One region of the Bacillus aquiflavi genome, then DNA from elsewhere that is predicted to be linked to it. Evidence: predicted binding sites of a transcription regulator. Region 1 holds the regulator's gene; each other region holds the start of a gene.
What was found. The regulator LexA, encoded in region 1, represses DNA repair genes until DNA is damaged. The targets are predictions, from matches to a motif close to CGAACATATGTTCG.
Positions count from the first base shown of each region.

Region 1 (10,568 bases):
CCGTATCACGACGTACGGCAATATACGTTGCGTCTAAATACACGCACACATAGCGGTTGTGCAGCGGACGTTTATTAAACGCTTCAACCGTTTCTGATACCGCTTTTGTCATGTTCGAAATCGTTTGTGGCGTGTAATGATGCCCATACATTTTCTCGATTAACTGGGCGATTTCAGACATTGTGATACCTTTCTTGAATAGGTGAATCACCGTCTCTTCCAGCGTATCGTTTGAGCGCTTATAAGGAGCGATCGTCTGTTGTTTGAACTCGCCATTACGATCACGTGGGATTTGTATTGCCAAGTCGCCATACTCCGTGTGAAGCGTACGCGAATAAGACCCATTACGTGAGTTGCCTGAATTAAAGCCAATCCGATCATACTTTTCATAGTCTAGAAATTCTGTTAGTTCTGTCGCCAGCAGCGAATTGATTGCCATTTCCAAGTGCGAACGGAAAACCTCAGTAATATCTTGCTTTTTCACTAGTGCATCGACAATTTCTGTTGTAAACTGATTCATAGGGAAGACCTCTTTTCTAGGATTGGTTGTGGTGACTTAATTCTACCAAGAAAAGGTCTTCCTTTTTACATGGAATTTTTCATTTACACAAAATATTTTACACTCTCCGGATTCTCTATTAAAATTGATTATAATAATGTTGTGTATTTTTTATAAGTAAACGGACGGAGGATAAAATCATGTGTGGAAGGTTTACGCTGTTTACTAACTATGATGAGATTATTAAGCGTTTTAATGTTAAAGTGGCTTTTAATGAAAATGAGTATAAAGTGAGTTATAATATAGCCCCTTCTCACCATGTTGTGTCTGTCATTAATGACGGAGATAAAAATCGGCTTGGGTATTTAAGGTGGGGGCTGATTCCGCCTTGGGCGAAGGATGAAAAAATTGGTTACAACATGATTAATGCCAGAGCCGAGACATTAGCTGAAAAACCAAGTTTTAGCAATGCTTTTAAAAAGAAGCGTTGTTTAATTATCGCCGACTCTTTTTACGAGTGGAGGAAGACGCGAGAGCAAAAAATCCCTGTGCGGATAAAATTAAAAACAGATGAGCTTTTTGCTATGGCTGGGTTGTGGGAAGGTTGGCGAACCCAAAATAATGATGTTATTTATTCTTGTACAATTATTACAACGGAAGCAAATGAATTCATGTCATCAATTCATGAACGTATGCCCGTCATCCTAAAGCGAGAAGATGAAAAACGTTGGTTAGATCCGTCCATAAATAACATAAATGATTTGAAAGAGCTGTTAAAACCATTTGATAGTCATTTAATGGATTACTATGAAGTATCTCCCGAGGTAAATTCTCCGAAAAATAATGCACCACATTTAATTAAACAAGTTTAACATTTAAACGACGTTTGTTAGATGTGCAGTATTTGAAGGACAGTAGACTACATTTAGAGATTGTTATATTTATAGTTTCATATAAAAAAAAGGTCAAGTGCATAACTTGACCTTGCAGGTTAGTCTTTTTCACTTCCGCCTCGGTGCTGTGCGTCTCGAGTAACAAGCGTTTTTAACCAATGTTTCGAGCATTTGCTTCAAATACTGACTGTTGGCAAATTTTCAATTAGTTCTTCATCTTAATTAATGAATATGGCGGTAAACGCCTGTTACTTTTCCTAAAATAGTAACATTTCGCAAAATAATCGGTTCCATTGTTGAATTTTCCGGCTGCAAACGAATATAATCCTTTTCTTTAAAGAAACGTTTTACTGTTGCCTCATTCTCGTCTGTCATCGCAACGACAATATCCCCGTTATTTGCTGCTTGCTGCTGTCTAACAATAACATAATCTCCGTTTAAAATACCTGCTTCTATCATACTATTTCCGACGATTTCTAGCATAAATACTTTTGCATCAGTTGGCGCAAGGCTTTCAGGTAAAGGAAAGTACTCTTCAATATTCTCGATTGCAGTAATTGGCTGACCAGCTGTTACCTTTCCAACAACAGGTACATTGACGGCATTCCTTCTAGGAATATGAGCAGTTTCATCTACTTCTAGAATTTCAATTGCCCGCGGCTTTGTCGGATCGCGGCGAATTAATCCTTTACTTTCTAATCTTGACAAATGTCCGTGAACGGTAGAGCTTGAAGCTAGTCCAACAGCTTCGCCAATCTCCCTTACAGAAGGAGGATAACCTTTTCTTTTCACTTCTTCTTTAATGAATTCAAGGATATCTTGCTGTCTTTTTGATATCTTTTCCATTAAAACGCACCTCAATATGTATTATTGTTTTTTATTATAGCATGTATTTCCAATCGATACAAACATAAGTTCGAAAAAAATATTGACACAAACACTTGTTCGTATTATAATTAACAAAACAGAACACACATTCGAATAAGGGGTGTTTCACATTGAACTCTTTGTGGAAAAACTATTCATATATTATTCTCTTTTTTTCATTAATTTTCATATTCGCAACCATTTTAGTTGATCAAGCAGACCGTAGAAGTGATGATAATTACATATGTATAACTATTAAAGAAGGGGATTCTTTATGGAAGCTTGCTGAAGAATATAGTGATAAACATCATCTTACAACGAGTGAATTTATCGCTTGGATAGAAAAAACAAATGGAATTAACGGAAGCTATCTCGTTGCGGGTACAACATTAACGATTCCCGTTCTAAAGAATGAGCAGGAACAAACAACTTTAGTTAGTTCGGAAAAATATTGAATGAGGGATAACAATGAAAGCGATTATTTATTGTCGTGTCAGTACAACAAAGGAAACGCAAGAAACATCTTTAAAGCGTCAGGAAGAAGAATTGCTTCATCTTGCAAATGTATATAGCCTTGAAGTAGCAGCTATCATTAAGGAAAAGGCGAGCGGATATGAATTAGAGCGCGAAGGTATATTGAAATTGCTAGCAATGTTAAAGGATTCTGCAATTAGTGCTGTGCTTATACAAGATGAAACGAGACTTGGCAGAGGAAATGCAAAGATTGCATTGCTTCACTGTATTTTAAAGGAGAATGTAAAGCTCTATACAATTGCACATAACGGCGAATTGCAATTATCTGAATCGGACTCAATGGTGTTAAACATTGTTAGCATAGTTGAGGAATATCAACGAAAACTTCATAATATTAAAATTAAAAGAGGCATGATGCGTGCAATTGAAAAAGGCTATCGCCCAGAAAGAAACTTGAAAAATATAAATGAAAGCACTGGCAGAACAAAAATTGATGTGCCTATTGAAGAAATCATTCGATTGCGTAAAAATAAATTAACTTTTGCCGAAATTGCAGCCACATTAAGGGGATTTGGCTATGAAGTGTCAAAAGCGACTGTTCATAGGCGTTACCAAGAGCAGATGAACAAGCTGGAGAAGGAGAAATAGTTTTTTTCCTTGTAAAACTGAGTAAACTTTAGTAACATAATTTTGATTTAACAAGGAACAAAGGAGCTAAAAGATGCTGCCAAAAGAAAAGATAGCCCGTATTAATGAATTAGCTAAAAAGGCGAAGAACTCAACATTAACTGATGAAGAAGCAAAAGAACAATCGAAGCTTCGCCGTGAATATTTAGAAGCTTTTCGCGCCTCAATGAAGACCACTTTGGAAGGGGTAAAAGTAATTGACCCTAATGGGAATGATGTTACTCCGAAAAAACTAAAAACAATACAAAATAACAAACGCCGCCTTCACTAATACAAGTAGGTTTCATTTAGTATATTTCTTCTCTAGGCTTAGAGATAAAGCCAAGATTGAACATGCTTGTCAGTCGAGGGCGTACCACACAAGGCGGAAGGGAATAGAACGAGTGTTCATAACTCACAACGAGTGCAAGCACGAAAGAATGCAAACGTTTGCCAAAGTCTAAAAGGAGAAATGCATTTAAGTATTTCTCCTTTTTACATATATAGATAAAAAAAATGGCCTTTTCCGCTGTATTATTTGTTTTTAGTTGTATAATAAGATGTGTCATTATAATATTAAAGTATATGGAATTTATTTGTAATCTTAATATGAAAGGATGTTATATAATGCTAAAAAAAATCGAAGCATTGTCCATTAACTCAATTCGTACATTATCAATTGACGCTATTGAAAAGGCAAACTCCGGACCCCCTGGGATGCCGATGGGAGCAGCACCAATGGCATACACATTGTGGACTCGATTTATGAATCAAAATCCGAAAAATCCTAACTGGTTTAATCGGGATCGTTTCGTACTTTCGGCAGGTCATGGTTCAATGCTTTTATATAGTTTGCTTCATCTATCTGGTTATGATGTTTCAATGGATGATCTTAAACAATTTCGTCAATGGGGTAGTAAAACGCCAGGTCATCCGGAATATGGTTATACAGCCGGGGTAGATGCGACAACAGGACCGCTTGGCCAAGGAATCGCAATGGCTGTAGGAATGGCAATGGCTGAACGACATTTGGCGTCTGTTTACAATAAGGAAAATTATCATCTTGTTGATCATTATACATACAGTATTTGCGGAGACGGTGACTTAATGGAAGGAGTTTCTGCAGAAGCTGCTTCTTTAGCAGGACATTTAAAGCTAGGACGCTTAATCGTTTTGTATGATTCAAATGATATAAGTCTTGACGGAGATCTTGAGAAATCTTTTACTGAAAGTGTTGCTAAGCGCTTTGAGGCTTACGGATGGCAATATTTACGTGTAGAGGATGGCAATGATATTACGGAGATTGCAAAAGCAATTCAAGAAGCAAAGCAAGATGAAAATAGGCCAACATTAATTGAAGTGAAGACTGTTATCGGTTACGGCTCGCCAAATAAGGCTGGAAAATCGGCTGTACATGGAGCTCCGCTCGGAGCCGAAGAGCTAAAAATGACTAAAGAAGCTTACAAATGGACATTTGAGGAAGATTTTTATGTTCCTGAAGAAGTATATGAGCATTTTAATGAGCGAGTTAGGGAAAATGGTGCAAAAAAAGAACAAGAATGGAATACGTTATTAGAGCAATATAAACAGGAGTTTCCTGACTTAGCTCAACAGTTTGTGCAAGCAATGAACGATGAGCTTCCAAAGGAATGGGATCAAGATATTCCTGTATACGAAGAGGGATCAAGTTTGGCAAGCCGTGCTTCCTCTAGTGAAGTATTAAATGCAATTGCTAAGAACGTACCGTCTTTTATCGGGGGTTCTGCTGATCTTGCTAGTTCAAATAAGACAATGATCAAAGGAGCAGCCGATTATATGCCCGGCGAGTATAACGGACGGAATATTTGGTTTGGAGTACGTGAATTTGCGATGGGGGCAGCCATGAATGGGATGACTTTACATGGAGGCGTGAAGGTTTTTGGCGGTACTTTCTTTGTCTTTTCTGATTATTTACGTCCAGCTATACGTCTTGCAGCATTAATGAAATTACCTGTTACGTATGTTTTCACCCATGACAGTATTGCTGTAGGGGAAGATGGACCGACACATGAGCCGATTGAACAGCTTTCATCGTTCAGAGGAATGCCAAATTTATCTGTTATTCGTCCAGCGGATAGTAATGAAACAGCTGCTGCATGGAAACTTGCAGTTAAATCAGCTAATACGCCAACTGTATTAGTTTTATCACGCCAAAACTTACCGACATTGAAAGGAACAGATAAAAATGCCGCTGAGGGTGTAGCAAAAGGAGCTTACGTCGTTTCTCCTGCTGCTAAGGAAGCTGTTGATGGAATTCTTATTGCGACAGGATCAGAAGTAAGCTTAGCTGTAGAAGTCCAAGCTGTATTAGCAAACGAAGATATTCATGTTCAGGTTGTTAGTATGCCTTCTTTTGATCGTTTTGAAGCACAATCGAAAGAATATAAAGACTCGATTTTACCAGGGAATGTGAAAAAGCGTCTCGCTATTGAAATGGGATCTTCTTTCGGTTGGGATCGTTACGTAGGTGATCACGGTGCTGTGTTAGCGATTGATCAATTTGGAGCCTCCGCTCCGGGTGAGAAAGTAATGATGGAATATGGCTTTACTGTTGAAAATGTAGTAAACTGTTTCAAATCATTAAAGTAAAAGGTTCAAAAACCACGGAGAAAATTATTTTCTCCGTGGATTTTTCTCATTTTATCTTTATTTTGAATTTGAATTTTTGAAATATCAGCAATTCAATATAAAATCCTTTGTAATCGACAAAAAAAGTATATTTTTTTGACGGTAATAGACACATCTTTTGCAGACGATTTTTTATAATAGACTTTAAAGGATTGTCCTGGAGGAGATGTGATGAGAAATTATCAGCTCTATTTAATTGAGGATGAGTTTGCTGATCATTATTTCGGAAGAGAACAGATGTTTTATCAATTGTTTTTAGACTTTGAACGTGCTAGCGGTGATCTTAAATTAATTATTAAAAGACAAATTGAATTTATCACAAAAACAATCCCAACCATTAGGCTTCATAAAATTATGAAACAACAGCTCAGCAAGCGACATGATTTCCATATAAAAAAGGATATGACCTATTATCTAGAAATGAACGGAATATTAAGTACTGCGAAGATGGAAGTGTATGATCGCTCCTTACAATTACATGCAGAAGGGAGCTATGAGGCAGAAACGATTTTTTTTGAAGTTTTACGGAAGTGGGAAACTTCTTTTTTGGCAGTTGATTTAGAAAACAAACGTTACGGTTGGCTAAAACCGATAAAAGAAAGAAAATTTATATAAAAAATTTACAGCAAATATTGTATATTAGTGTTTCGTTTAGTAAACTGTAATGAGACAACATGAAGGAGGAAATTTTTTATGGTTTGGCAACTTATTCTAGGCGGTACTCTAGTACTATTGGCAGGAGTAGCACTAGGATTTTTCATTGCACGTAAATATATGATGAATTATTTAAAGAAAAATCCACCAATTAATGAACAAATGTTAAAAGTGATGATGATGCAAATGGGGATGAAACCATCTCAAAAGAAAATTAATCAAATGATGCAAGCGATGAACAAACAACAAGGGAAATAAATCCTTGATACATAAGGGTTATTAATTCATGGGTTGTTAATAATTAAAAACAACCGTCAAACTTTTCGTTTTGAGAAACCACTTTTTATTTCCAATAAAAAGTGGTTTTTTTTCGTACTAAGGGAATCTCTAACAAGTGTTTTTTTTAACTTTAGAGCAAAATGAAACTTAATAATCACTGTCGTTAAAACTTGATCTGCAAGCACCCTTTATAACGATTTTTTGCTGAAGTGTAAGCATAAACATTAGAAAATAATGATAATAATTAAGAACAAAATACTTCCCTATTTTTAGGTTGTTTGATAAACTAGATAAACCTTTTCATTTTTCTACTACTATTTAAAACTTTCTTAATTTTGAATATCCTAAATATTTATAAAAGTGCGGAGGATATAAACATGAAAGTATTTTTTGATTTACTCTGGTTTTTTAAACAAGAAAAGAAGGCATATTTAACAGGTGTTTTCATCCTCATTTTTGTCGCAATTTTACAATTGTTGCCGCCTAAAGCAATTGGTTTAATTGTTGATGAAATAAAAAATGGGACATTGACTCCGGCTATTTTGACGAAATGGCTTGTTGCGTTAATTGTTGTCGGATTATTAACGTACGTCTCAAGGTATTATTGGCGGATTATGATTTTCGGATCAGCCGTAAAATTATCCCGCCAGTTGCGTGATCGTTTATACATGCATTTCACGAACATGTCCGCGTCTTTTTATCAAAAAAAGAGAACGGGTGATTTAATGGCTCATGCAACGAATGATCTGCAGGCTATTCAGCTAACTGCTGGTTCAGGTGTTTTAACATTTGTTGATTCGATTGCAACAGGCGGCTTCGTTATTCTTGCAATGGCTACGACAATTAGTTGGAAGCTAACATTAATTAGCTTAATACCGATGCCACTTATGGCATTTTTTACGAACTTATACGGTTCCATTCTTCATAAACGATTCCATAAAGCACAAGAGGCATTTTCTTCTTTAAATGATAAAACACAGGAAAGTATTACAGGAGTTAAAGTAATTAAGACATTTGGCCAAGAACAAGAGGATATCGAATCATTTCGGAAGCAGTCTCAAGATGTAGTAGATAAAAATATTGCTGTTGCAAGGATTGATTCTCTTTTTGATCCAACGATTTCTATTATTATCGGTATTTCATTTTTCTTAGCACTTACATTTGGAGCAAAATTTGTTCTCAACGGTGAATTAACGATCGGTCAATTAATTTCATTTACAACTTACTTAGGCTTACTGGTTTGGCCGATGCTCGCTTTTGGCTGGCTGTTTAATATTATGGAAAGAGGGCGGGCATCATACGATCGAATTAATTCATTATTTGCTGAAAAAGCTGAAATTTATGATCGTAAAGATGCAATAAATATTGTACCTAGCGGTGACATTGAATATGCTATTAAAACATTTACATATCCGAATGAAGATGAACCGATGTTAAAGGATATTTTCTTTACATTGAAAAGAGGCGAAACAATTGGAATTGTCGGCAAGACTGGTGCGGGAAAAACAACTTTATTAAAGCTATTTGTTCGCGAATTCGAGGGATATGACGGTGAGATTCGCTTTGGTGGAAAAAGCTTACAAACGTATAAAATTGAAAGCTTACGAAAAGCGATCGGCTATGTTCCGCAAGATCATTTTTTATTTTCAGCAACTGTTGGAGAAAATATTGCGTTTACCGATCCGAATGCACCTGCTGAAGCTATTGAAAGAGCTGCAAAGGTCGCTCATATTCATGATGACATTCTTCAATTTACTGAAGGCTATGAAACAGTCGTAGGTGAACGAGGTGTTTCTTTATCAGGCGGTCAAAAGCAACGGATTGCTATTGCTAGAGCATTAATGATCGATCCTGAAGTATTAATTTTAGATGATTCCCTGTCAGCAGTTGATGCAAAAACAGAGGAAGCAATTTTGTCAGCTTTAAAGGAAAATCGAAAAGGAAAAACAACGATCATTACAGCCCATCGTTTAAGTGCCATTCAACATGCTGATCTTATTTTAGTGTTAGACGAAGGACGTATTATTCAACGAGGAACCCATGAAGAGTTGATGGACGAAGATGGCTGGTATAAAGAAATGTATTTACGGCAACAGCTTGAGGAACTTGTAGAACACGGAGGATAAAAATATGGATAAAACTGAAGTGTTGACAGGAAAGGAACAGAGAAAAGTTCTTTTCCGGCTCCTTTCCTATGCGAAACCCCATATGAAAATAATTGCGATTGCATTTTTTTTATTGCTGTTAACAACGCTTGGCGATATTATCGGGCCAATATTAGTGAAAATTTTTATCGATGATTACTTAACACCAAGAAATATCGTGTTTAAGCCTTTATTTACACTTGGAGCTGCGTTTATGGCAATCCAAATTGCCAATGTGTTAGTCTCTTATTTTCAATTGTTAAAATTTCAAGAAATCGCTTTGAAAATTATTCAACAGTTGAGAATAGATGTATTTTCTAAAGTGCAAACACTCGGCTTAAAATATTTTGATAAAACACCTGCCGGAGCAATTGTTTCGCGCGTTACGAATGATACTGAAGCAATTAAAGAGATGTTTGTTAGTGTTTTAGTCACATTTATTCAAAGTGGTTTTTTATTAATCGGAATCTTTATTGCTATGTTTAGTTTAAATGTTAAGCTGGCGTTAGTTTGTACGATTCTTTTCCCGATTATTTTTATGATTATTTCAATTTATCGTAAATATAGCTCCGTTTTTTATCAAGAAATGCGTGAACAGCTTAGTCGTTTAAATGCAAAATTGAACGAATCAATTCAAGGAATGGGGATCATTCAACTGTTTCGCCAAGAAAAACGGCTTCGAAAAGAGTTTGGTGAAATTAATGAAAAGCATTACAAAGCAGGGATGAGAAATATTAAACTAGATGGCTTATTACTAAGACCGGCGATTGATTTAGTTTATGTGTTTGCCATTGTGATGATTTTAAGCTATTTTGGGATCACCTCTTTTAATAGTCCTGTTGAAATCGGAGTGCTATATGCTTTCGTCAATTATATTGATCGCTTTTTCGAGCCGATTAACCAAATGATGATGCGTCTTTCTATGTATCAACAAGCGATTGTTTCAGCGTCGCGTGTCTTTCGTTTAATAGATGAAACAGAGCTGGCGCCTGAACAAGGTAAGGAAAATCATCACATAAGTGAAGGAAAAATAGAATTTCGCAATGTCAGCTTTTCATATGATGGAAAACGAGACGTATTAAAGAATATTTCATTTATAGCACAGCCTGGTGAAACAGTTGCTTTAGTTGGTCATACTGGAAGTGGAAAAAGCTCGATTATTAATTTATTAATGCGTTTTTATGAGTTTGAAAGAGGAAATATATACATCGATGGTATTTCACTTAAAGATTATCCAATTCATGAACTGCGAAAAAAAATGGGACTCGTTTTGCAAGATCCATTTTTATTTTACGGAACGATCAAGGATAACATTCGTCTATACAATGAGGAGATAAGTGATGAAGAAGTAATTGCTGCGGCTAAATTTGTTCAGGCTTATCCATTTATTGAATTGCTAGATAAGAGATTTGATCATCAAGTTGT
Region 1 is NZ_CP082780.1:1,317,856-1,328,423, forward strand. It holds partial or broken gene K6959_RS06535 (IS256 family transposase) at 1-520, opposite strand, end outside; gene K6959_RS06540 (SOS response-associated peptidase) at 700-1,371, shown strand; gene lexA (transcriptional repressor LexA) at 1,615-2,238, opposite strand; gene yneA (cell division suppressor protein YneA) at 2,391-2,714, shown strand; gene K6959_RS06555 (YneB family resolvase-like protein) at 2,728-3,381, shown strand; gene K6959_RS06560 (DUF896 domain-containing protein) at 3,455-3,691, shown strand; gene tkt (transketolase) at 4,027-6,027, shown strand; gene sirA (sporulation inhibitor of replication protein SirA) at 6,238-6,681, shown strand; gene K6959_RS06575 (YneF family protein) at 6,760-6,978, shown strand; gene K6959_RS06580 (ABC transporter transmembrane domain-containing protein) at 7,377-9,125, shown strand; gene K6959_RS06585 (ABC transporter ATP-binding protein) at 9,130-10,568, shown strand, end outside.

Region 2 (10,568 bases), 840 kb from region 1:
TTATGATCAACGTCGGCACGGGGAATCAGGTGGGAAAACAACAAGCTATGGCTATTATGAAAAATTCGATTTAAAATCAGTTGTTGATTGGTTAAAAGTCCACAAAGGAGATGATCTCATCCTTGGCATTCATGGTGAGTCAATGGGAGCTGTCACAATGTTGCTTTATGCTGGTGAACTAGAAGATGGAGCACACTTTTATATTGCCGACTGTCCCTTTTCTGACTTAAAGGAACAGCTTGCTTATCGATTAAAAACAGAAATGAAGCTTCCGCCAAAGTTATTTTTGCCAATTGCCAACGTATTTTTGCGCATACGTGACAACTATTCATTTCAGGCTGTCTCACCAATTTCAATTATTGATCAAATTAATAAGCCAGTTCTTTTTATTCATAGTAAAAAAGATGATTACATCTTGCCGTCTATGACAAAATCCCTATACGAGCGAAAAAAGGGGCCAAAAAAATTATTTTTTACGGTAAAAGGAGCACATGCCCAATCGTTTAACGAAAACCGTGAAGAGTATGAAAAAGCGATCGATCAATTTTTATTACAGTTTGTTTTTACTGATCATTCTAAAGGCAGTTATTCATTATAAATGAAACTGCCTTTAGAATGATCTATCAACTAGTTTTTTGTGTAGTCTTTAAAGCTCATTCTTCCGTTTAAAATTTGATTCGGACTTTTTAATTGAAAACAGTTTACCGCTTCAGAAAAATCTACTGTCATTTCTTCATCAAAATACATTTCTCTTGATTTCTCTACATATATCGGGATACTGTTCGTTCTTACTTCTATATCATCGTCGGATAGCTCGTTTACTAACGACAATACGGTTACACCGCTTATATCGCATTCACACCCATCTGTGTCATACTCGAGCTTTACATATCCTCTTTGTTCAACAGACTTCTCGGCTAATTTTTCAATTGCAGCTTTCGTTAAAGTAATTTCCACGAATAGTTCTTCCTTTCTTTTGTATATCATATAGTAAAGATTGTATTTTCAGAAAACTTCAATTACAATACATGTAATGTAGTTCAGACTGTTGCCAAACGTTCGCATTCTTCGTTGTAAGCTTATGAGCGACAAGTTCTATTCGGCTTACACCCCGAGAATATCACTTATTCTACAGGCTGTACAATACAATGTAATGTTGAAAGGATGGTATGCACATGTCAAAAGTACAAATTAAAGTAATGGATAACGGTTCGTTCCGTGTTACTGGCGATGTTGAATTAATTGATATGGAAGGAAACAAGTTTGAAACAAAGCAAACTTTTTCTCTCTGCCGCTGCGGAAAATCCGCTAAAATGCCTTTTTGCGACGGTACACATAAAACATTTTTTGAATCGTCCGTTCGCGCCAAGTAAAATATAGAGCGGTTATCCAACGGCGTAACCGCTCTTCTATCATCTCCTTAATTTTCATCAAATTTATTCATCCCGACAATGTAATCAAACTGTAATGACTGTTTATTTGCATACATATCGATCATTTTTAACTCTCTTTGCAACAGATCTACGGAATGTACTTTCCCTTTAAAAGATTTAATTTTTCCATTTTGATAATAAAAAAAGTGTACAAGATAATTCTCCGCCATTGCCTCATAAATTAATTGATCAAATTGTTCATATGTTTGCTCATCTAAAATCGGCTTCTCTACCTTTTCCAAGTTTACTGCTAACTCTCTTAATAACTTAACATGCTCAGGCAACATTAACGAAACCCATTTAATATTTCCCCGGTCGCGAAGCAAGTCCTCTCCCCCTTACATTTTATGGCCTCCAACAAGCTTTGTCCGCTCTCTTGTTGTTCCTCCGCTCGTATAAGAAACAGCGCGCAACAACGCTCCTGATCCGAAACGCTGACGAATTCCGTCAACTACATAGCCAAGCTTTCTCTTTTTCCAGCTATTCTGATCAAAAAGACTCAGCTGAAACATGTTATCATCTGCGATGTTAGCAAGGGAAATGGAAATTTGCCGTACTGTTTTTCCTTCATAATACTCATGAAAAATCTCAAGGCAAACACGATAAAGCTCCATCGTTACGTTTGTTGGTATTTCGATTGATTTTGAACGATGGAATCCTCCGCCAAATTCTTCGTAACTATAGCCAACACCTAAACTAATCGTCCTTCCGGCTTTTTTATGCATTCGAGCTCTCCTAGCAACTTCCTCGCACATTTCGAGAATGACGCTTTTAATTTCGCGTTCTTCTTTGTAATCACGAAGTAAAATTTGACTTTTTCCAAAGCTTATTTGCTCATTCAAAATCGGGGAACCAATCTCTGAAAGGTCTACTCCCCATGCATGATAATAAAGTTGATTTCCCATAATCCCAAATTTTTTCTCAAGTCTCGTTAAATCATAGCGAGCTAATTGACCAATTGTAAAGATTCCCATTCCATTTAACGTTTTTTCAATCCGCTTTCCAATCCCCCACATTTTTCGCAGTGGTGATACATTCCACAGCTTTTTTTGGACATCTTCATATGTCCACTCTGCTATCCCGATCTTTTTTGCCTCCAAATCAAGGCATAATTTTGCCATCAGCATATTTGGGCCAATCCCGATTGCACATGGAAGCTGGAGCTCTCTTTCAATATCTGCTTTTATTTTCCGGGCAATTGTCCATGCATCCCCCCATATTCTTTCTACACCATCTACTTTTATAAAACTTTCATCGACACTGTACGTATGAATCGCTTCTACTGGAACGTAACGATTAAAAATTTTCGTTATTTCCGTAGAAATTCGTAAATACATTGCCATTTGCGGTTCGACAACATGTATCCGCGGATCTTGAGGGATTTCAAACAAACGGGCACCAGTTTTTATCCCAAATTCCTTTTTCATTGGGGGTGAAGCTGCAAGAACAACGCTCCCTTTCCGTTCTATATCTCCAACGACAACTATATAACTTGTAAGCGGATCGAAGCCGAGCATAACAGCAGAACAACTCGCATAAAAGCTTTTCATATCAATACATAAAATTTGATTTTGAGGCATTTTGCTGTAATCAATCATGTTTTTTCGCCTCCACAAAAGAGAACGTTTGTTCCGTTATAGCATATTCACATTTTAAAAAAATATACACTTTATTTCAATGGAAATTTATGAAAAATCATATTTCCATTGGATTATAAACGTTTATTATTTATAGGTTTTTAGACCTATTACTAAATAGTCCTTATTCACTAAATAAAAAAAGAAGCTACAAACCTATGTAAAAGGTTAGCTTCTTTTTTAAGAATTCAACATTACTTTTTAAAAAATGCTTTTTTACCTAGCCTTTCAACAAGCTGCGGGAAAAGAGTATAAAAAACACTCCCGATATTCATCCAGCGCGGCAAATTAATTTCTCTCGTTTGCGTTAACATGCTGTTCACTATTTTTTTAGCTACATCATGAGGTTGAAGCATATATTTGCCAACATTTTTTACATATGTACCTGACTGATCGGCGACTGTAAAAAAATCAGTTGCGATCGGACCGGGATTCACGGCTGTCACATATACGTTTGAGCGTACCATCTCCATCCTTAAGCTATTTGTATACCCTAGTACAGCATGCTTTGTGGCAGCATAAACACTTGATTTTGGTGTGGCCATTTTGCCAGCCTGTGATGCAATGTTAATAATATGGCCTGAACGTGTAGCGATCATTTTTGGCAATACCATTTTTGTGCAAGCCAGTAAACCGATTACGTTAACAGCAAACATTTCTTTTATTTCTTTTACTTCCGCTTCATGGGCTTCTCGGAAAATCCCAAATCCCGCATTATTAACAAGCACGTCAACTCGGTCGATTTGCTTAAAAACTTCTTGAAAAACCTCCTCAATTTCAGTTGTGTTGGAAACATCGAGTTGACAAGCAATGACATCGACTTGAAAATGGTGCTGAAGCTCTTCTTTTAATGCGATTAGCTTATCAATTCTTCGAGCAAGTAAAACTAAGTTTGCACCTTGCTGAGCACATAAGCGGGCAATTTCAGCACCAACTCCACTCGAAGCTCCAGTAATAATAATATTTTTTCCTTTTAATCTTCTGTCAGCCACAACTCCACCTCATTTTTAACAATAGAAAATCTGTCCATTCTCTTCTAATTTATGAATCTGGTCTAGCGACTGCAAATAATCAATTTGGGCAATTGTTTCTGACATCGTTAATGATAGCTCACGCTCATAGACTTTCGGGAACAAACGTTTGCAAATTTCAAAAGTAGTTAGCGGCTTTTCGTGAATCATTTCCTTTACTTGCATCGCTCGATCATGTTGACGGGACAATCTTTTTTCAACAAGCTCATGAATGTTTAAAACATCAGGACCATGACCAGGATATATTTTTTCGATCGGATATGAAAGCAGCTTTTTCAATGATTCATTGTACTGAAGCTGAGGCTTTGGCCGCTCTGCTTTCCCTGGAAGAGGCGGTTCAAGTAACGGATTAGAGGAAATATGAGCTAAAAGATGATCTCCTCCGATAAAAAGCCCTCTTCGTTCATCCAAAAGACCTATATGGCTTTGGGCATGACCGGGAGTTTCAATAACGCTCCAGCCATACATGCCTGGCGGAGTGTCTCCTTCAAGCAATGTCCCTGTTAATGAACGATTACATGCAAATTGTAACGTTTTTTTCATTTGTTGAATCTTTGGAAATAGTCGATCTGGCACACCAGAATCCTTAAATAACTGTAGGTAAAACGCATCATATTGTTTCATAAAATCAGCAGTTCGATTTATCCACCTTTCATTCACCGGATGTCCGTATACTTCCAAATCAGGTAAAAAGAAATCAAGCATACCGATATGATCTGGGTGATGGTGTGTCAGCACAACTTGTTCGATATCTTGCGGGATTAGCTTTAGATCTTTTAGTTGATGTTTAAAAGCTTCCCAGGCAGCAGGTGTTTTTACACCGGCATCAATAAGCGTCAGCCGATCGCCTTTTATTACATATACATGTACATCACCGACAGCAAAGGGTGTCGGCACTGTAATTTTTGCAATTCCATTTATCCATTCGACCATAATCTCTACTCCTTAAAAATTATACTTAAATAACATGAAAAAATGCCACTCGTTGAAAGAATGTGTATAAAGTTAAGTTTACATTTATCATTAACAATTGTCATTATTTTCACATAATTTTTTAATCATAATTTAAAAAAGATGAACATTTACCACTTGACAGACAAGCTGTTTATGAAGCATAATCACAATTAAAATAAATGAATGGAAAAGCAATGAATAAGACTAGTAAATGGAAAATGACGCCAGAGAGTGAAGTTCAGCGGCTGAAAGGCTTCACCGTCCTCTTGACCATTGAACCTATCTTATGAGCAGTTAGGTAAACCTAGACGCATACCCAGCGTTAACGGGGTTAGAGATCGCCTTTTTTAATTTAAAAAAAGGTGAATAAGGGTGGTACCACGGAAGCAAGATCTTTCGTCCTTTACAGGATGAAAGATCTTTTTGTTTTTTACAAATAAAAGATTCGGAGGGATATGTATGAAAAAGTTAGCAATGATCGGGGCAGGTTCAATCGCAGAAGCACTTATTGCCGGCTTAGTAGAAAATCAATTACTTCCTGGCGGAAATATTTACGTAACGAATAGACATGATAAAAACAGGCTGGAGCAGTTATATAACCAATATGGCGTAACAACAACGTATAATTTAACTGAGCTTTTCTCAAATGCAGATGTCGTTATTTTAGCAATGAAACCAAAAGATGCAGCCACAGCACTTCAGAACATTAAAGAACATTTAACAAAGGATATTTTAATCGTCTCTGTATTAGCAGGTGTATCAATTAAAAGTATTGAAACACTTGCAGGAAAACGACACTCGATTATCCGTGCCATGCCAAACACATCAGCAGCTATCGGAAAGTCAGCTACTGCTCTTGCGGCTAACGACAAAGTGAGCGAAATACAAAAAAATGAGATTAAAAAAATATTTGAAACAGTGGGGCTAGCAACGTTTGTAGAAGAATATCAGCTTGATGCTGTAACTGGACTGTCTGGAAGCGGACCAGCATATATTTATTATCTTGTTGAAGCAATGGAAAAAAGTGCAATGGAAATCGGTCTTGAACAAAAAACAGCAAAAGAATTAATTATTCAAACGTTGCTCGGGGCTGCAGAAATGCTTACAAAGTCACCGAAACCGCCACAACAGCTGCGGCGTGAAGTAACAAGCCCAGGCGGGACAACTGAAGCTGGGATTCGTATATTAGATGCCCATGGCGTCCAACGTGCTGTTATTTCTTGTATTAAAGAGGCTACTGCCCAATCTAAACGGCTAGGATCAATGTTAAGTACAGAAATCAACAAAAGCAAACAACTTTCTTAACTTTTAATTGCTTTTTCTTTACAATTAAAGCAAAGCATTAAAAGGGAAGTGAGTAAGTGACTACAATGACAATCATTTTGCTTAGCTTAACAGCAATCGTTTGGATCTTCATTTTAATTGAAACAGCAATCGGCTTAAAGCGATTACCTAGTCTAGATGATGAACCGATTCAAACTAAAGGTCCCCTTCTATCCGTCATTGTTGCAGCAAGAAACGAGCAGGATCATCTCGAAAGCAGTATATTAAGTCAGCTTACACAAAGCTATCAAAACGTTGAATGGATTCTTGTTAATGATCGTTCTACTGATGAAACAGGTCTCATAATGGAAAAACTAGCAGCACACAATCCCCGAATTAAAGTCGTCCATATCAAATCTTTATTAGAAGGATGGCTCGGTAAAAACCATGCACTTTACGTCGGAACCCAAATGGCTTCTGGTGAACTACTTTTATTTACCGATGCAGATGTCCGTTACAATAAAGATGCATTCGCAAAAGCAATCCATTATTTTTTGCATCATCAATTAGACCATTTAACAGCTGCTCCGGGAATGAAAGGGACTGGGATTTGGCTAAAAGCGTTCATTGCGTTTTTCTTATTTGGCTTTTCTTATTATAAAAGACCATGGCGTGCAAATAATCCCCGTTCAAAAGTAGGAATCGGAATCGGCGCATTTAATTTAATTGCGAAAAGCGCCTACCAGGCGTTCGGTACACACGAGAAAATTAAAATGAGACCTGATGATGACCTGCAACTCGGAATCAAAATAAAACAAGCTGGCTTTAAACAACAGTTTGTTACCGCTCTCTCTTTAATTAAAGTAGAATGGTATACAACATTAAAAGAAGCGTTTATTGGTTTAGAGAAAAATACATTTGCTGGACTTCATTACCGTTTCAGTATGGTTGTCTTTGCAATTATCGGCACTTTTTTATCACAAGTATTTCCATTTATTATGTTACTTTCAAATAACCATACAGTCTTCACTTTAAGTATATTAAATATCCTTCTGTTAGCTGTACTTTATACAATCATTGCGACTCGAACAACCCAATTTTCTCCGTTGCTGTTTATTTTATTTCCAATTTCAGCTTTAATATTTATTTATGCGATTGCACGAGCAAGCTTTTTAACATTCAAACGAGGCGGAATTGTTTGGCGAGGAACAACGTACAGCTTAGCTGATTTACGAAGAAAAGAATCACCTTAATCGATTAGCATAAAAAAGATAAAAGAAATGTAGAGGAACAAGATAACATCGTTAGCCTTCTTTACTTAAGGCGAAAAGATGATTGTTGAGACGACGATTTTTCTCAACATCATAACACCATTTTAGGTAAATTTAAACATTGGGTTGATTAGGTTAAATGCATCGATCCTCACATAAGTCGCTTCATTTAAAAATCTTTCGCTGCCATAATACAAACTTGCTCTTTTCCTAACATTCGTTAGGAAAAGAGCGCTTAAAAACGTCGCAAATTAGACACGTTCATCCCATATCCGGCGAAGGATTGGTTGATTTTTAGAAATAACAACTTCAAACACATCTGGATTTGTCATTTCCATTAACTCATGATAACCAAACTGTTGATTAAAATAGCGCAAGAGGAGTGTCGTTAAGTTTCCGTGGCTAACGAGAATAATATGTTGATGTTTTGCAGCCAAAACGTCCTCCAAAATAGAGACGGCTCGCTTCATTCCAGAAGCTTGTGTTTCACCGCCTTCAAAAACAAGTTCAAAATCTGCAAAGCTAGCTTTGAGCTTTTCCTGCCAATCTGAAAAGCTCGTATTACTTAAAACTCGTTCACTAAGGCGGTCATCCTCAATTATATTAAGTTTTTTATTTTCCGCAACAGGCGTGATCGTTTCAACGGCTCGCTTATACGGACTGCTGTAAATTTTGTCCACTTGTCGGTCCTTAAAAAAGTCAACGAGTGCTCTGGCCTGCTCACGGCCCTTGTCAGTCAATGGAGCCGAAAAGGGCTGTCCCTCTGCCTTCCCATGACGTACTAAATAAATGGTTTTCATTTGCATCTCCCCATTCATATGCTTGCTTATTTTACTAATGGTATATGAATCTCTTTAAAATCTTCAGCAATTTCACTATTTGCAAACACTATTTTTGCTTCTTCACCTAACTGCCGCCACGCTTCTTTTTCATAGCGAGAGCTAATATGTGTAAGGCAAAGCTGTTTTACATTAGCTTGTTTTGCAATCTCGGCTGCTTGGACAGTTGTTGAATGAAAATATTCGTACGCTAATTTTTCTTCGTCTTTTGAAAACGTCGCTTCATGAATAAGAAGGTCAGCATTTTCTGCTAAAATGACAGCATTTTCACACACCCTCGTATCACCTAAAACTGTAATCACTCGTCCTTTTTGCGACTTGCCTACAAACTCCTCTGCTTTTAAACGGCGCCCATCTTCTAACGTGATATCCGTCCCGTTTTTTATTTTTTTATAAATAGGGCCTGGCTTTACCCCTGCTTCACGAAGTTTATCAGCTAAAAGAACACCCGGCCGATCCTTTTCAATAATCCGAAAACCGTACGAAGTTATCCCATGATCAAGTAAACGTGCTTCTACTTTAAACTTTTCATCTTAAAAAATAATGCCTTCTTCTATTTCAATTATTTTTAACGGATACTTTAAATGCGTTTCCGTAACGGTTAAACTGATCGTTACATAGTCATAAATTCCCTTTGGGCCATATAACGTTAATTCAGATTCTCCCCCTTGGAAGGAGCGACTTGAGAGGAGGCCGGGAAGACCGTACAAATGATCACCATGTAAATGAGTAATAAAGATTTTTTCAATTTTCCTTGGTTTCAAGGTTGTATGTAGAATCTGGTGCTGGGTTGCTTCACCACAATCAAATAACCAAATAGATTTCCGTTCCTCTAGTAACTTCAATGCAATCGAGGAAACGTTGCGATGTTTAGCCGGAATACCTGCACCTGTCCCTAAAAACAAAATGTCCACTAGTTAATCCCCTTCCTTCATAAAAACGTTACAAAATCCAGTTATCATATTTTCCTGACATTCTTTTTACTATACCATAATCATGATGTGTATTACTCCTAATGAGAGGGCGGGGCAGATCATTAGGATGACTCATTCTTTTTTAAATCATGGAGAAAATCTTTATTAAAGCTTGTCTCAGCTCCAACTAGTTTAGTTGGTGACGCCTTATTCGTTTTCTCAACAGCATTTTCGATAATGCTTTCTCCATATTTTTCGCGAAGCTTCATTACGGTCTTAATAAGCGGCTCTTTTTTTGCTTCTTGTTCAAATGAAAATAGATCAAGCTGTTCAACAGCGTGAGATTGATCAATTAAATCAAATCCTGTAATGCCAAGTAAACGAATAGGATCACCATTCCAATGTTTGATCAATAACTGTTTTGCGATAGCGGTAATTTCATCCTTTTGCACTACTGGATTAAGCAGCTTTTTACTTCTTGAAATTGTTTTTCTATCTTTATAGCGGATCGTAATCGAGATGTTAACAGCTAATACTTTTTTTTGTTTCATTCTAATTGAAACTTTATCTGCCAGCTTCTCAAGGACAGTAAATAATTCGTGCTGATTTACCGTATCTTTTGGAAGTGTTGTAGAATTGCCAACACTTTTAAACTCAGCTACTGCTTCTGGATCAACTGGTCGTGTATCAATTCCGTTTGCCCGCTCCTTAAGCTTTATCCCATTAATCCCAAGAAGCTTGCGCAACTGGATCTCATTTGCCTTTGCTAAATCACCGATCGTGTAAATATTTATTTTTTTCAGCTTCAAGGCGGTTTTCTCACCAATTCCATGCATCTCGCCTACTTGTCTCGGCCAGATTATATTTCTTATTTCCCGCTTTCGCAAAATGGTGATTCCCATAGGCTTCTTCATATCAGAAGCTGTCTTTGCCAAAAATTTATTTGGAGCAATCCCAATGCTGCAAGGAAGATCGAGCTGGTTTAATAATCGTTTTTGAATTAATTGAGCAATTGTAATAGGTGATCCCAATTCGTAGCTGTCCGTTATGTCAACATAACCTTCATCAATAGAAACAGGCTCAACAAGGTCAGAAAATTGGCGTAAAATTTGAAACATACCGAAAGAGGCGGCTCGATATCGTTCAAAATTCGGCTTTTTAACGATTAATTGCGGACAAAGCTTTTTTGCCTCCCACAAAGGCATTGTCGTTTTTACACCGAATTT
Region 2 is NZ_CP082780.1:2,161,591-2,172,158, forward strand. It holds gene K6959_RS10415 (alpha/beta hydrolase) at 1-598, shown strand, start outside; gene K6959_RS10420 (iron-sulfur cluster biosynthesis family protein) at 628-957, opposite strand; gene K6959_RS10425 (CDGSH iron-sulfur domain-containing protein) at 1,176-1,373, shown strand; gene K6959_RS10430 (YolD-like family protein) at 1,421-1,759, opposite strand; gene K6959_RS10435 (Y-family DNA polymerase) at 1,772-3,031, opposite strand; gene K6959_RS10440 (SDR family NAD(P)-dependent oxidoreductase) at 3,265-4,062, opposite strand; gene K6959_RS10445 (MBL fold metallo-hydrolase) at 4,078-5,034, opposite strand; T-box leader at 5,241-5,462, shown strand; gene proC (pyrroline-5-carboxylate reductase) at 5,515-6,360, shown strand; gene K6959_RS10455 (glycosyltransferase family 2 protein) at 6,426-7,571, shown strand; gene K6959_RS10460 (histidine phosphatase family protein) at 7,841-8,389, opposite strand; partial or broken gene rnz (ribonuclease Z) at 8,416-9,342, opposite strand; gene K6959_RS10470 (DNA polymerase IV) at 9,465-10,568, opposite strand, start outside.
Region 2: K6959_RS10435 (Y-family DNA polymerase) is a predicted target of LexA. The motif match lies at 3,053-3,066, and genes of this name have one in related genera.

Region 3 (10,568 bases), 620 kb from region 1:
TAATATTTATTTTTGAATAAATTCATGTAAGGCTTCCTTATTCTTGTTCAAGTCAATATCAAGCACAGCACCAGCGCTTACACGTTTGTCGGTATATGTTCCATCAACTGGAATCCTAAATGATTCTATCTGTTGATCTTTATTTAAAAAATAATCCTTTCCTATAAAAATCATGTTACCTGTATTTAAGTTTGTATTAATAAATGGAGTAATCATTCCGACTAATTTAGGCATTTTTGTCACACCATGAATACTAGTCATTTCATTGGCAATCGTTTTTATAACCTCTTGCTGCCGCTTTACTCGACCGAAATCGCCTTCAGCATCTCTCCGAAAACGGACATACGCTAACAAATGTTTGCCATCTAATTTTTGAATCCCAGGTTCAATCGTCATTTCTGGACTCTCCACAATTTTCTTTTCAACATTCACTTTTACCCCATCAGGGAATAATTCATCAACGACATGGACAAAACCTTCAAAGTTTACCATTGCATAATGTTGTATATCAAGATTAAAATTGTTTTTTATCGTCTTTCTCATCAGTTCTGGTCCGCCAAGAGCAAGCGCCGCATTAATTTTATTTTTTCCGTGTCCTGGAATCTCCACATAAGTATCTCTCATAATTGAGGTTATTTTATATGTTCCTTTATCTTTGTTATAATGAACGATCATAATTGTGTCCGCACGTGAACGCTCTTTTTCATACGTGTCACTTCCTAGCAGAAGAATGTTTATCCCGCCATATTGATCTTTTTTTCCATTGAATTCAAATTCTTGTTGATTGCTATCAGTAAGTTTTAACGATTCAGCTATTCCTGACCGATATTGAATATAAATATATCCTACTACAGAAAGCAATAAGATAAAGAGAATTGCAAAAACCTTTCGAAATCTTTTCTTCCGCTTATGTCGTTCTACTCTCATTTTTGTATGTTCCTTTCTTTTACCTAGTAGCTGCTTCTATATATATTGACTTTCTTTCATTAGAAAAAGTTCCACTATTTTTATAGTATATTTTGGCTCATTTGGTATTTTGTCCACTTTCATTTAAATCATATCATTTTTTTACTCTAAAAAATATATAATGAACAAATAAACAACTCCAATTAATAGTGCAATCAGCTGCTTTTATTTTACTATTTTTCTTCTGTAAAATAAAACAATCACACTATCTATGACGATAGTGTGATTGTTTTACCTTGTTTCTAATCAAATATTATTAGTTGCCAATTACTGTTCCTGGATCTCTCATTATCATCTTCCTCCTTTTTATTATCTTATAGAAAATTATCCCTCTTTTTTAAAATAAATCAACCTCTAGAATGTAAAAAAAACTAGATTTATCCCTAACATGCTATAAATTCCTCAATATTTCCCAATATTTCTTATCTTTTGATATTTTTTGCAAAGGGAGTTGTGCATAAAAATAATTTCCTTGTGAATGAAACATATCATAGGAACGCTCTAACGATTTTTCACAATTAAATGCAATTCCCCAATAATATAGTTGAAATGGCGAAAGCTCTCCATTTTGAGAATCTCTTAAATTAATTAAATTTTGTCTAGCCTCATATAGCCTTCCTTGATTAATAAAGAAATGAATTTTTTCAGGAATATTTTTTGGCTCCTCAGTTTGCTTTCCCCATAAATTATTTATAAAAGTAATTGTTTGCTCTACTTCTTTAATCTTGTGCGGTGCACGTTCAATCTGCATTTTTTTATAATTTTTTAAGCTTTCATCTAAATAAAATACAGCTGCGTCATAGGAATCGTACATATATGACATCGCTAATGAGTAAAGATGCGATGTGTAAAGCATAGGAAACCAATTTACTAGCTTCTCGTTTGAAACAACATTCAGTGCAATTTTCCGTGCCTTTTCTAACTCGTTCCCTAACAGGGCGCTGTAGGCATCAATTTCACTCATTCGCAACTGAAATGATTGTCGAATATATTCATTGCGAATTTGATTAATTTTTATTTTAAGTTGCTCACTCTGTTGAAAAATATCAAAAGACGACTTCAAACCAAGAAGGGCATAAATTTGATATATATTTGCTAATATATCCATCTCTATTGATTTAAAATTTGTCTTTTTAATATATTGCACAATTTCTTCAGTCGATATGTTACCTTTTGCACGTTTTACAACAATATAATAAAGTTTAGCCCATTCACGATTCAAGTAGTTTTTCGAATATTTTTGTTTGTCAACTAGTTGTTTTAACAGACTCGTTTCACCTTTATTATCTAAATATTCCATCGCAACACGTAAATTCTCCGCTTTATTTGTCACATTTAAAAATTTTTGCAGCTGCTCACTTTCTTTACGTGGTTCATCATCATAAACATCAGATATTAAATCAATATAGCTTGTAAAATTAACTCTTTTTACTTCTGCTATCTTTATTAAGTTTCTGCACTTTTCAGTCTCCTTATTTTTTGAAATAGCATCTTGCTCAATTTCGAGTAATAGTTTTTGAACAGTCATGAAATATACACCTCATTCTTAAAAAAATCCCTTATTGATCGTTCCATGTTCATTATCGGCTATCAAAAATAATCGGAATTTAAAAAATCGGAACTCGATTTAACATTAATAAGAAATGATACTATCTGCTGTCTCTTGCAGATAGTATCAGTAGTTAATTATTTTTTAAATAACTATTAAACCATTCTTTAATAGCACATAACCTTTCGACACGTAAATTAGGATTTCCACTTCGAGACAGCTCATGATTCGATTCAGGAAAACGAATCATTTTCGCCGTTTTCTTTTTTCTTTTTAATGCAATGAACAGTTGCTCGGCTTGTTCAATCGGACACCGATAGTCTTTCTCACTATGAAGAATTAGTAATGGTGTCTCTATATTATTTACATATGCTAAAGGTGAATGTTTCCAAAGTGTTTCAACATTAGAAATATCGGCTTTTATTTGCCATTCCGTAAAATAATAACCGATATCACTGACACCATAAAAAATAATCCAGTTAGAAATAGACCTTTGCGTAACAGCCGCTTTAAATCGCTTTGTTTGACCAATAATCCAATTTGTCATGAAACCGCCATAGCTTCCTCCTGTTACACCTAGTCGTTGTTTATCAATTTGTGGATATGTATCAAGTACATAATCAACAGCACTCATTAAATCTTTATAATCATTGCCTCCATAATCACCACGGACAGCATCAACAAATTGCTGACCATAACCATGGCTTCCTCTAGGGTTTGTATAAAGAATTCCATACCCATTTGCCGCCAGTACTTGGAATTCATGAAAATATGTGTTGGCATACATGGCATGTGGGCCACCATGAACTTCCAGTATAAGTGGATACTTTTCTTCTGCTTGTTTATTTACTGGTTTCATCAACCAACCATGCAAATTCCAATCCTCTGCTCCAACAAATTGGATCGCTTCAGGCTCTGCTAAAATAACTTCATTTAAAAATGTTTCATTAACCGCTGTTAATTGGTGCTCCTCTTTCGTCTTAAAATGATGATAAAATAAATCCCCTGGATGAGTCGGTTTGCTTATTGCTAATACTGCAAAATGATTTTTTTTATCAATTGCTAAACCATACACATGCTGTTGTTCTAACACGATAGGGTACATTTCACCTTTAAGTGAGCCATAATATACAGCTGTACTTCCCTGATCAGTTGCAATAAAATAAAAGCCTCTACTATTTTCAGTCCATAATAATCCTGGAGTAACAATCCCTTGTTGGAAATCACCTACGACATGATCACCTATCGCTATATCAAAATCTTTTGTCAAGCAGGATAACTCTTCTCTTTCTAAATTATAAATCCATATTTTTGAAATTGTTGCATTTTCAAATTCACGTTCATGACCGATGATCCCAAGATATTTTCCGTTTGGTGACCATGTAATCTGATGAAAATAACCAGTACTTTTCGTTAGTTTTTTTAATTCTTTACTTTCAACATGTAATAAATACACATCCAGGACGAAAGAAAAGTCTAACTCTAAATTCATATTTGCTGTAAAAACTAACTGACTGCCATCTGGAGACCAGGCATTCAGTGTATGGTTAACATTTCTCTTTGTCAATAATTCCTTCTTTCCTGTTAGAACATCAACAATTGCTATTTGTGCATATTTTTTTTCTAAAAAACCTTCTGCATCTGTTTTATATTTCATTTTATCTATTACAAGTGGAACAAGCTTCTCTTTTTCATTGTTTTTCTCCACTTTATTATCAACGCATTCATTTTCCTCTAACAAAACAGAAAAAGCAATCTTCTCACTATTAGGAGACCAAACTGGATTACTTGCACCGTTTTTACAATTAGTTAACTGCTTTGCCTCTCCACCGTTCATACTCATCACATAAATTTGATTTTTTCCACTGCGATTGGAGACAAACGCTAATTTACTCCCGTCTGGAGACCAGCGTGGTGAATGATTACGATTCTCGCCAAATGTCCACTGAACAGGTTTCTCCCTCTTTTCAATATTTAAATAATAGATGTTTGAACAATATTCATCTTTATCCGCTAAAATCTCTGTCTGTACAAAAACACAGTCCTTTCCATTCGATGCCAATCTCGGATCAGCAACTGATTTTAACTCATATAAATCTTCTGCAGTTATTCTCCGTTTGTCAGTCATACCTTGTCCGCCTTTCTTACGTGTAAATTTATCTAAAACAATGGGGAGGGAGAAATATTTCATTTTCAGCATCCCCGACAATTCTTTATTCCATTTTGGGATGAAAGTCAAATATATCCCTACTCAAGGTTAAGTGAATCTAAAGCCTTAAATGATGTTAATATATGGTATATATGGACTATTTTTATCGTGTCTCTTTTTTTCTTTCGACAATGGAAATAATTATTCCTGCACCTTTTTAAAAAATCTTGTCATTGAGTGACAAACATTTTTAATATGTATGCAGACTGTTAACAAAACGTTCGTGTTCTTCGTTACTGACACTTCATTGTAGCTCATGCAACGACTGTTCTAGCTTCCGCCTTGTTACTCGGCACCTCGACTGACAAACATTTTCAAACAATCGAAAGGAATGAGTTTAAAAATTGACCTTGTCCTACAATCTGAATATGGATGTTGACTTTATTAACATGCTAATATTTTTCTAAGCGAATATTATGATTAAAAAGAGTACACCTTGTAATTGAGGTTATTTTTTTATACAATAGGGACAGAACGTACGTTCCTAATAAATACAAAGGAGCATGGGAACAATATGACGCAAATCCCTGAGCAAGATCGAGATAAAATCGAACAGGCAATATATTTGCCGATGGTGCTAACCGTTTTAAATCGGGATCTTACTGTTGTAGAAAACAGCCCATTTAAATTAAGAAAACCTTACTTAGACTTAATTGATAAAACGATAAAAATCGTTCAGACTGAACTTTATCAAGTAAAACATTACATGAATAAAAAAAATTTAAAGGTGAAACAAATTAACCATGATGATTCCTTTACTATGTTTTTGTTTATATATAAAGGATATGAAGAACAGCACAATTATTTTAATCCACGTATCCGAAATAAAGTCCAAGAACTATTAGAATATTATTTATTTAAACGACATTATAATGAAAAATAAAATGACCTATTAAAGTGATAAGCTGATTAAAAAGGCTGTGTTATTTATACTAAACGCAAGACGGATATTCCATTTGGTATTTTTCGGATTACGTGTGCGAGTATGATAAATAATTCCCATTAAATAAAAATACACTCCCGTAAATCGGAAAGTGTATAAACGACTAACTATACAAAATGTTACTATATAAATATCTGTATTTTAACTTAGCAATATATTTTTTGTTAACAGACTGAAACACGTTTTGTAAATATTATTTATTTCTATTCACTCACTTTATACCCGATTAAATCATTGAAACTCTTGCCAATTGTAAGTCCTATGTAATTTTCATTATTAGTATTAAAGGCTGAATAATAAATCCAGTATTTATTATTATGTTTTACTACTGAAGATTTATAGATAAAAGAGTGATCAAATCCGTCTAAACTTTTAGAGATTAATAGCTTCGGATTGTAAAAATGAATCCCATCATCAGATTCAAATAAAAATAACTTTCCATCAAAGAATTGATTATCTTTAGCCGCATGATTTAATGCAACATATTTTCCATCCATATAATTAATTTCAACATGCCAGCTTACATAATCTTTATAATTCTCTCCAAAATCAAAAACGACTTCTTCTTTTTCGCTCCAATCACCTAGTATTCTAGCTTTTTGAAGCACATAACCTTCTGAATTTAAATTCATATGTTCCCTATAATACAATTGATATTCCCCATCCATCATCACAACACTTGGCGAACCGTAGCCATAACCACCTGTACCAAAATCAAAAGTAATCTCTGGTTCGGACCAGTTTACAGCATCAGTAGATGTCATGCGTAATAAGCGAGAGAGTCTAGAGTCATTTATTTTATCTGATTCCCTAAACCATAGTTCTAATTCTTCTCCATTATCGAATAAATCCGTATCGGAAAAATGAAATTCATCTGGTTTTTCTGGAGCAACAATTGGATTTGTTAAACCTTTAGGAACAAACCAATCAATACCATTATCCGAAACAACTATTAAAGGATTTTCAAATTGATCCTGTCCTTGAGAATATGGTGTGAATACCATAATCCATTCATAACCGTATTTTTTTGTTTCATCTTTAAATACTCTTGGATGTGTTGCGTGATTATCCGTATCAACATATGTTGGAATGTTTAACGGTCGATCAGCATTTGCCAAAGAAGTATGTTCAATATTATTTTCTGCAATATCACTTTCTTCAATATTATTTTCTTCAGCTTCTATAATGGCAGTACCAGCAACATCCCCCTTAGTTTCTTCAGCTTTACAAGCTACAAAAAAATAAAAGACAGCTCCATATAATGGATATTTTCATGTATGGTGGAGACGAATATTAATTAAGATTGACCAGTTAGAAATGAAACAGAATTGTTACTTTTACATGCAAATTTTTTAACTTTAATCTTTATAGAAAAAATAAGATTGCCCCAAAAATCGATTTTCATCGATTTTTGGAACAACCCTTTTGGCAATTATTCAAATGGATTTCTTCGAAAATGAGCATCTTGTTCATAAAGACTGCCTTTTGGTGAAACTTTCATCAGTCTAGCTGACCACCATAAATATTGGAATCGCCGTTCTGTTTCTTCTAGTCGCTGCATAAGCTTTGTTTGTAATAAAGCTGCTCTTTGCAGTTGATTTCCAAATGAAGCATATGAAATGGGAAGTGTATATATTTGTTTATTACGAAATGTTACAAGGGTACTGCCTGCACCTGCCCGTTTATGAGATAAAACATGTTCGTGAGAAATCCAAATGCATTGTAGGCGCGACGGTGATGTCGTTGGGAAAAAATAAATGGAATTGGTGGGGTCAATCGTAATTGGTGCTTTGTGGGTAATATCAATAAGCTGTCGGGTCCCCTCCCTCCTGCCTTCAAAACTCGAACCAAAATATTCGCAGCTCTTTTTAATAATATCAATCGGCTTTAATGGAGAGATTAATTCATCTTCAAATTCTACAATTTTCGAGTACGTATTACTCTCATATTTAATAGGCATGATCATCATCGTAAATGGATTTGCTTCGTACTCTTCAATTAAGTGACATTTGTCTTTGACCATTACTTTTTCTCCTCCTCAGGCATTTTTTTATCCCACCCTAAAAAGAGCAAATCGCCTATTTAAGTGGGATAATTTATTAGCAGGGAATATATGTCCCACTAATAAAACTTAACTTTATCCTACCATTTTCCTCTTCCATTTTTTCTCACAAATTGATATCTTTAAAATATTTCCTCTATTGGTACTAACTTTTCTAAAAATTATAAAAATTCTGTTGATTATCTCTATTGTTTCCCGTATAATATTGAAAAGGCATCAGAGGTGGTTTTCATGAAAAATGAAAAATCATATGCAGAGCTTATGAAGTCATGTGCGATGAATCGTCAAAATGAAGAAGCTAATTTTATGTTAGATTTATACGTTGACATGATTCTTTCTGAAGCGATGCTAAAAGCAGAGAAAACAAAGTTGTTAAAAAAAATTGATTTAGCTCTTGATCACCGTGATAAAGTAGCATTCAATTCTTTGTGTAAACAATTAAAAGAACTGAATGTACGCTTTGGAACGTAAGAAAAACACGAGAACCTTAAAGTTCTCGTGTTTATTTTTTCATTTTTTTACGAATAAAGATTTATTGCTGCCGCTCTATACTTTTTTTCAACCCGTATTCTTCAATCATCGTCATTCGTTCAAGCATTGTTGGATGACTGTAGCGGAATATTTTTACTAAAAGTGGCGGTTTTACCTGATTTAATCCAGCCCGCGATAACTCTTGAAAAGTTGAAATGGCTGCGTTCGGATTATCGGTCATCTCAATGGCATACGTATCAGCACGTGCTTCTTGATAACGTGAAACAATGTTTGAAAATGGGTCCGATATAAATAATAACATTGATAAAATCATTAAAAACAAAGGCAGTGAGCGAATATCTTGAACTGTTGATAATTTTAATGCTTCTCCATAGTGATTGATAGCCCAATTCATGAGTCTTGCACTTAAATATAAACCGACTAATGATAGCAACAAATATCCGCCTATCCCAATATAAATATGCTTTTCTACATAATGAGCCATTTCATGAGCCATTATAAATAAGATTTCATCTTCACTCAGACGATTTAATGTTGTATCCCACAACACGATCCTCGAATTTGAACCAATCCCTGTAACATATGCATTTAAAGCATTTGTTTTTTTCGACATATTTACCTCAAAAACGTGATCTGCTGGGATATTTGCCTTATCTGCCATTTTAAGTATTTTAGTTTCAAGCTCTTTATTTTTCAATGGATAAAAGTCGTTATACAAAGGATCAATTAATACTGGGTTGACAAACATAATAAATAAGGTAAAAGGAATAGACAAAAGCCATGCATATAACCACCAGCGTTTTTTACTTTTTTGAATCAACCAATATAAAACAGAAACAATTATCAACATCATTCCATAATTGATCCAGAAATCAATTAGCTCATCCTTCATCCATGAAGCAAATGTTTGTGTGGAGATATTGTATGATTTTGAAAACGAATAACTGATATAGCTAAGTGGAAATGTAGCAACGAAAGCAAAAAATGATAACCAAATTAAATAAATAGCTGTTTGAATAAAGCGAAAGCGAGACGATTGCTCTGCCCATCGTTTAAATGCCTTAGATAGGCCGAAAAGTAAGATCATTAAGTAAACGAGCCATTCAAACGGAGTTGATAAGAAAAACAATAAATCACGTATTTTTGAATATTCCTCACTAAGCATCAGCTCTTTTCCATTTAAGAATATCGTGGGATCGGCACTCGTTCCCTCATACTCAAATGGAATACTCGTATCAGCGCCATAAAACAAATAAAAGTAAATGAGAAAACCGTAAATAATGTAAGCCAATACTGAAAAAAAAACAATTTTCCTTGCCATCAAAATCCCCTCTCTTGTCCAGCTTACCTATATTTAGTGTAGTACTAAAAGAAATGAATAGAACTCGAATTTTCTATTTTTTAAAAAACTAATATGAATAAGTTCAAACAATCTTCAATCATTTCTTGAAAATGATATGTTATTTAATCAAACGGTTATGTAATATAAACATAGAACTTACTTTATCAAAACGAAAAATTTAAAAATAAGATCCGCTTTTCATTTGAGGTGAGCATAACTTTGAAAAAACTGTATATTACTTTTGTTATATTATTAGTAATTGGCATTGCAGCAGGGATTTATTACTTCACAGGCTATCGTCAATCTAAAATGGAATTTCCTCAAGAAATTACGATGGAAACTCACACAGGAGAAGAATACTCATTTAAAGATATGCCTCCAAAGGTTCGACTTTTAGAATTTATGTATACAAATTGTCCTGATATTTGTCCAAATACAACATTTCAAATGAAGCAACTGCGAGATAAGCTTGTAGATGATGGAGTTTTTGGAGATAAAGTTGAATTTATTACAATCACAATCGATCCATATAATGACACACAAAAAATGTTACAAGATTATGCGGCTGCATTTGAAGTAGATAAACACGATGGCTGGTACTTATTGCGAGGCACAAATGATGAAACGAAAAAAATCGCAGATAAATTTAATTTTTTTTATCGTGATCCCGGCACAGGCTACTTAATACATTCCAGTTCAACATACTTACTTAATGAAAAAAATCGAGTCATTGAAGTCTTTGGCATGGGTGAAGGCAGCTTCGATAAAGATAAAGTTTATAAGCAAATTCAAAAAGAGTTAAAATAATTCAAATTCAAAATTACCTTGAGGTTACAAGTCAACAAACATCGACCTGTAACCTCGAGAAACATCCTTTCATTTTAAATAAAATACGAATAAACAGTTAAAACAGCAATTGCTCCGATTACAACAATCATAATACTTGCTCCAGCGTATGCCAGACCAAAAGCTGTCGCTGCACCGATCACACCATACCAAATATCA
Region 3 is NZ_CP082780.1:702,277-712,844, reverse strand. It holds gene K6959_RS03640 (LCP family protein) at 7-927, opposite strand; gene K6959_RS03635 (AimR family lysis-lysogeny pheromone receptor) at 1,358-2,494, opposite strand; gene K6959_RS03630 (S9 family peptidase) at 2,649-4,643, opposite strand; gene K6959_RS03625 (YhjD family protein) at 5,239-5,607, shown strand; gene K6959_RS03620 (glycoside hydrolase family protein) at 5,871-6,785, opposite strand; gene K6959_RS03615 (competence protein ComK) at 7,100-7,690, opposite strand; gene K6959_RS03610 (IDEAL domain-containing protein) at 7,961-8,200, shown strand; gene K6959_RS03605 (M48 family metallopeptidase) at 8,262-9,542, opposite strand; gene K6959_RS03600 (SCO family protein) at 9,783-10,370, shown strand; gene K6959_RS03595 (AzlD domain-containing protein) at 10,445-10,568, opposite strand, start outside.
Region 3: K6959_RS03625 (YhjD family protein) is a predicted target of LexA. The motif match lies at 5,196-5,209, and genes of this name have one in related genera.